Linked DNA regions of Pelosinus fermentans DSM 17108. The protein of the gene in region 1 interacts with the protein of each later gene in a pairwise test. Links are inferred from orthologs where the notes say so. Each region holds a gene or a part of one and is shown in the gene's direction. Other genes may lie near its edges. The genes, in order: FR7_RS13200 and FR7_RS13970.

Evidence for each region.
Region 2: the proteins of FR7_RS13200 (region 1) and FR7_RS13970 interact in binary tests that used the Escherichia coli proteins (3 or more experiments, as listed by UniProt). The link is inferred for Pelosinus fermentans DSM 17108 from one-to-one orthologs.

What each region holds. Positions count from the first base shown.
Region 1 is NZ_AKVN02000001.1:2,849,606-2,852,901, reverse strand. Bases 150-3,111 are described here. They hold FR7_RS13200 (type I restriction-modification system subunit M), read left to right. Parts: upstream 150-828; coding sequence 829-2,394; downstream 2,395-3,111. Other genes in these bases: FR7_RS13195 (restriction endonuclease subunit S), read left to right, coding at 2,391-3,111; FR7_RS13205 (type I restriction endonuclease subunit R), read left to right, coding at 150-827. Outside these bases: more of FR7_RS13205, read left to right, coding at 1-149; more of FR7_RS13195, read left to right, coding at 3,112-3,296. UniProt on the Escherichia coli protein: The subtype gamma methyltransferase (M) subunit of a type I restriction enzyme. The M and S subunits together form a methyltransferase (MTase) that methylates A-2 on the top and A-3 on the bottom strand of the sequence 5'-AACN(6)GTGC-3'.
Region 2 is NZ_AKVN02000001.1:3,020,432-3,023,680, reverse strand. The notes cover bases 231-3,145. They hold FR7_RS13970 (uracil-DNA glycosylase), read left to right. Parts: upstream 231-1,308; coding sequence 1,309-1,983; downstream 1,984-3,145. Other genes in these bases: FR7_RS13965 (ATP-binding protein), read right to left, coding at 2,055-3,145; FR7_RS13975 (hypothetical protein), read left to right, coding at 920-1,102; FR7_RS13990 (peptide ABC transporter substrate-binding protein), read left to right, coding at 231-313. Outside these bases: more of FR7_RS13990, read left to right, coding at 1-230; more of FR7_RS13965, read right to left, coding at 3,146-3,249. UniProt on the Escherichia coli protein: Excises uracil residues from the DNA which can arise as a result of misincorporation of dUMP residues by DNA polymerase or due to deamination of cytosine.

The sequences.
Region 1 (3,296 bases):
TGCGATTTCAGAAAGATTTGCTTGAAGCGTCCTTGGCGAAGTTGGCAGATAAAAAAGAAAAATTTGAAACCTTAAAGGATAATATTGTCGAGCTGATTGGTGAACTTCCCCTTTCAGTCAATATTGTTGCAAGAGAAGAGTCGATTATTAAGCTTGCTCAAACCAATCACTATTGGGCAAGGGCAACGGATGAAACGTTTGATGAACTTGCCGAAAAGTTATCTACATTAATGAAATATCGTGATGGTGATATTCAATCTTTAGGACCTGCTAAGTTTGACTTTACCGATTTACTGAAAACAAAAGAAATGGTAGAGTTTGGGCCGGAACATTCAGCGGTGAGTGTTTCTAAGTACCGTGAAATGGTAGAAAAGCTCATTACGGAACTTACAGAACGAAACCCGATTTTGCAGAAGATCAAAGAGGGCAAAGAGATTACCGAAGATGAGGCACAGGAACTTGCCGCCATGTTACACGACGAGCATCCTCATATTACGGAGGATTTACTTAAAAATGTGTATAAAAATCGAAAAGCAAAGTTCATTCAGTTCATTAGGCATATCTTGGGCCTAGAAGTATTGGAAAGCTTCCCGGAAACAGTCACTAGAGCATTTGAACAATTTATTCTTAGCCATACCAATCTAAGTTCCCGGCAATTGGATTTTTTGAATCTATTGAAAGAATTTATAATGGAAAAAGAGACTGTGCAAAAGCGCGATTTGATAGAATCACCTTTTACAGTATTGCACCCACAAGGAATCCGTGGCTTGTTTACCCCTGCAGAAATTAACGAAATCTTAGAATTAACAAAAAAGGTGGCAGCATAACTTGTTACAAAATAACGCAGCACTTAAAAGTAAAATTAATCAACTATGGGATAAATTTTGGAGCGGTGGTATTTCCAATCCTCTCACCGCCATTGAACAAATTACCTATCTCCTATTTATGAAGCAACTGGATGATCTTGATCTGAAACGAATAGCGGATGCTGACTTCACAGGTGAAAAGTACACCTCTAAGTTTGATGGAAAGATTAAGCTTTCCGGTACCGAACAAAAAGTAGATAAACAGACTCTTCGTTGGAGTCATTTTAAACAAATGCCAGCCGAAGAAATGCTTTCTCATGTGCAGATGAAAGTATTCCCCTTCCTGAAAATGCTTAATGGAGATGAATCGCCCTTTACTCATCATATGCAGAATGCGGTTTTTATTATCCCTAAGCCTGCCTTGTTGGTAGAAGCCATATCTACCATCGAAGAGATATTTGCGGAGATTGAAAAAGATGCCAACGAAGGCGGACAGGCATTTCAGGACCTTCAAGGGGATGTCTATGAAATGCTTCTCTCCGAAATTGCCTCAGCAGGCAAAAATGGACAGTTTAGAACACCTAGGCATATCATCAAGCTTATTGCAGAACTGGTAGAGCCGAAATTGGGCAACCTGATCGCTGATCCCGCCTGCGGAACGGGCGGCTTTTTATTGGGTGCTTATCAGTATATGGTGACCCAGCTTGATAAAAACAAGAAGAATATTCAGCCCGACGAAGATGGTTTTATTCGCAATTCGGTGAGCGGTCTCTTGAATAAAAAGGTGAGTGATATTCTTAATGACAGCTTGTATGGCTATGATATCGATGTGACCATGGTGCGATTGGGTCTGATGAACTTGATGATGCACGGCGTGGACACTCCCCATATTGATTACAAAGATACTTTGAGTAAAGGCTTTACCGAGTCCAATAAATATCAAATTATTATGGCGAATCCACCCTTTACTGGCAGTATCGACAAAGGGGATATCAATGAAGCTTTCAAACTCGGAACCACCAAAACTGAACTTTTGTTTGTAGAAAATATTTATAATTTGCTTAAAATGGGTGGCACTGCAGGTGTGATTGTGCCCCAGGGCGTTTTATTCGGCAGCGGTAAAGCTTTTGTCGAAGCAAGAAAAATACTTGTTGAGAAATGTGAACTTAAGGCTGTTATTGCTATGCCTAGTGGAGTATTTAAACCGTACGCCGGAGTCAGTACTGCTATTTTAATCTTTACTAAAGGTGGCGAAACGGAGAAGGTCTGGTTTTACGATATGCAAAGCGACGGTTATAGCCTTGACGACAAACGGACAAAACAGGAAGGGTATGGCGATCTACAGGATATTGTAGCGCAGTTTAAAAAGCGGGATCAGAGGAAAGAAAGTGATCGCAAAGAGAAGTTTTTCTTTGTGCTTAAAGGTGAGATTGTTACAGAAAACTATGATCTCTCGATGAGTAAGTATAAAGAGGATGTATTTGAAGAGGTTGTATATGAGAAACCAGATGTGATTCTTGCCAAGCTTAAGACGATGGAGGGTGAGATTAATCAGGAGTTGGCTGAGCTTGAAGGTATGCTAGAATGATGATGAAAAATATAACATTAAGTAATGTTACTGATGAAGCGGGTTTGTTCATTGATGGTGATTGGATTGAAAGTAAAGACCAAGACCCAAACGGAGAAGTTCGTCTCATTCAATTGGCAGATATTGGGGATGGGATATTTTTAAATAAATCACATCGATTTTTAACAAAGAAAAAGGCACTCGAACTTAAGTGTACATTTTTGCAAAAAGGAGATCTATTAATTGCACGAATGCCAGCCCCTCTTGGAAGAACATGTATTTTCCCTGGAGATGAAAGGGAGTGTGTTACGGTTGTCGATATTGGTATATTGAGACCTAATTCAAAAGAAATTTCAAACGAGTATCTAAAATACCTTGTTAATAGTTCTGATTTTCGAAATAAAATAATCTCCTATACGACAGGTACTACGCGTAAGAGAATTTCTAGAAGTAATTTGGATAAAATACACTTTAATTTGCCAGTATATGAGGATCAAATTCGCATTGCTGCCGTTCTTATCCAAGCGGAAAAGCTGATTGTCAAACGCAAAGAGAGCATCAAGGTGTTGGATGAGCTATTGAAAAGTACTTTTCTGGAGATGTTTGGTGACCTCCAAAAAAACAAATCTACAAATGTAGTAAAGACAATCGAAGAAATATGTAAATTTAAGGGTGGAGGTACTCCTAGTAAAGCAAAACCAGAATATTTTACAGGAAATATTCCATGGGTATCGCCAAAAGATATGAAATCACTTTATGTGTGCAGTTCTATCGATAAGATTACTCAAGAAGCAATAATAAATAGTTCTACTAGTCTTATACCAAAGGGCTCTGTTTTGATGGTTGTCAGGAGTGGGATTTTAAAAAATAAACTTCCAGTTGCAATTAATACTGTTGATGTAACCATTAATCAAGATATCAAA
Region 2 (3,249 bases), 170 kb from region 1 along the record:
TAATTTTAATTTGTGGAATTCTAAAAAAATACCAAATAGAAACAATCAATATGATGGTCAGAATTACTCTGGTTGGAGAAATGCAGAAATTGATGCTTTGACAGATCAAGGTATCCGTACTGTCGATATTGAAAGACGTAAGCAAATATCTTTTCGTATTCAGGATTTGATTATACAAGAATGCCCAATCATACCCCTTTATTTTAGAAACAATATCGATGTAGTAAAAAAGACGGTTATGAATTATCAGGCCAACCCAACTCCCTCTGGTAATTTGTGGAATGCTTGGCAATGGGGTTTTGCAGCAAAGTAGCAGGAAGAGAAAACCAATTTACAAAGATAATTGAAAATCTTTGTTGACATTTTGTTATGAAAAGGTATAATAGTATATGTCGGCAAAATCAAACTATATAAAGTTGTGCTGAAATGACTTACTATGCGGTCGTGGCGGAACGGCAGACGCGCTAGATTCAGGTTCTAGTGAGGGAAACTTCGTGGAGGTTCAAGTCCTCTCGACCGCACCAACTTTTCGATGTTTATTTTGTTAAACAAATATGCTTGCATATTTCATGCGCGGTAGTGGCGGAACGGCAGACGCACCAGCTTGAGGGGCTGGCGGGGGCAACCTCGTGATGGTTCAAATCCATTCTACCGCACCAAACCTTAACTAATGGCTTATAGGCTTTTGCTTATAAGCTTTTTAATTTTATATAGATATCTTTTGCCAGGTGTGATTACGAATTTCCTAGAAGGATCTAAGGTCAGCTGTTGCATTTTACCAAAAAATATTTTAAAAGAGTATATTGTATTCATAAAAAGAAAGTTATTGTTTTAACAAAGTAAGTATGTTAAAATAATAACAAGGAAAGATGTAAGAATTATCCGATAATAATGTTGTGAATAGTAGGAGGGGATTTAAATGTATACAAATGTTATAACGAGTAAGAAATATCTATGTGACAATTGCCATTATCCCTTTATCATTTCAACAGAAAAGGGAGAATTACCAACAAACTGTCCGTTCTGTAACACTCCATTCACTTGTGGAGCACCTGATATTTCTTTTGATGGTTTTGAAAGTGAAGAAAACCTAAAAAAATAAAAAATAAAAGATTTGGCCTGTACAGAAGGAAACATTCTATTCGTTAGTTTGCCAAATCGCTCTTGAAAAGCCTTTAGAATTTTTTTCTAAAGGCTTTTCGTAAAGAGATAGCTGTCTGTGTGACTGGTGAAAAGGGGCGAAATTTGTGTTTTGAAGCTATTTAATTAACGTTTTATGTATGCTATAATAAAAAACGGTGATGAAATATGATAATATTTAAAAATGATTGGCAAGAATTGCTTGAAGACGAATTTAAAAAAGACTATTACTTAAACTTGCGGCAATTTCTAATACAAGAATATCGAACCAAGACCGTTTATCCAGATAAATATGATATTTTTAATGCTCTCCATTATACAGCTTATCAGAATATAAAAGTAGTCATATTGGGGCAAGATCCATATCATGGACCGAATCAGGCTCATGGGCTAAGCTTCTCGGTAAAGCCGGGAATCCAGCCTCCGCCGTCTTTAATGAATATTTATAAAGAGCTAAAAGATGATGTAAATTGTTATATACCGAATCATGGCTATCTTAAGCAGTGGGCAGATCAGGGGGTGTTGCTTCTTAATACCGTTCTTACTGTTTTAGCAGGGCAAGCGAATTCTCATAGGAATATGGGGTGGGAACAGGTGACAGATAAGATTATCAGCTTGTTGAACCAAAGAGAAGAACCCATTGTTTTTATTTTATGGGGAAGTAATGCTCAGTCCAAGACAAGCTTAATTACGAATAAGAATCATCATATTATTAAATCGGTTCATCCTAGTCCATTATCTGCATGCAGAGGTTTCTTTAAAAGTAAGCCTTTTTCGAAAGCAAATACAATTCTGGCATCAAGAGGACAAAGTCCGATCAATTGGCAGATTGATAATCTATAATAGTTGCTGATTTTTCTAAAAAAATATATACAACACACAAGACCTTAGCTCTATAGCTGAGGTCTTGTGTGTTATCTCTGGCTTAAAAGATGATTAATAAATTGCTGTCCTGTTCGTCCTGAACGTCCGTTATGCTGCCGTTCCCATCTTAGTGCTGCAGCCTGCAATTGTTCTAATGGCAGGCTGATTTTATTTTTTATTGCCAGTTGCTCTACAATGATAAGGTATTCTACTTGATTTGGGGACAAATAGGTGAGAGTGATGCCGAAACGGTCGGATAAGGACAACTTTTCATTTACCGTATCAAAGCGATGTACATCATCTGAATCTCCCTTTCGATCATCCCAAGTTTCTTTGATTAAATGCATCCTGTTAGAAGTGGCGTAAATCAGAACGTTGGAAGGGGTTCTTTCCACACCGCCATCAATAATGGATTTCAAATATTTATATTCAATTTCAAATTCTTCAAAAGATAAATCATCCAGAAAAATAATGAACTTCTGAGAATATTCTCTGAGAATCCCCAGTAATTGATTGAAAGATTTTAGTTCTAATTTAGAAACTTCTATGAGACGAAGATTTTTGATCATCGGTTCATTTAAGAGTGCTTTAACAGAAGATGATTTTCCTGTTCCTGGAGAACCAATCAGTAAAATATTATTTGCTGGTTTGCCATTAAGAAAGGCAAGAGTATTTTGCAGCAATGTTTCTTTTTGGTGCTCATATCCTGTTATATCTTGCAGTTGAATGGTGTCATAATTCTTTATTCCTATAAGGCCTGTACTGCTGCTCCAGCGCAAGGCGGTATAGTCAGACATGATGCCACAAGAATAAGAAGAATAGTGATTCATTAATTCTTGAACCAGCGCATCAAGTGGGGAGGATTCTGTAGCAAAGTGATTATAAAGGGTTGATATATTGCTTGTTGCTTTACTGTACGCAGTTGGTACAAAATTATGAATTAAATCGATGCTATCTTTTCCTGTTATAGTAGGTAAATCTCGAATTAGAAAATTTTTAAAAACTTTGCAATCATGTAATGCTGCCTGATATAAAGAGGAATTTGTATCTAGCATTCCATTGCTCTTTTCAGCAGTTTTACTAAAAAGATTTTCATCTTTAGAAACTAAATAAATAATATAATTTTTTAGTAGATCTCCCTCTAAGTGCAATTGTTCCGCCTTGATTAAAACTTCACTATACAATTCATAATATATATAATGAGGGCAATTCCTTTCCCAGAGAATTTGCATTTTTTTTACAATG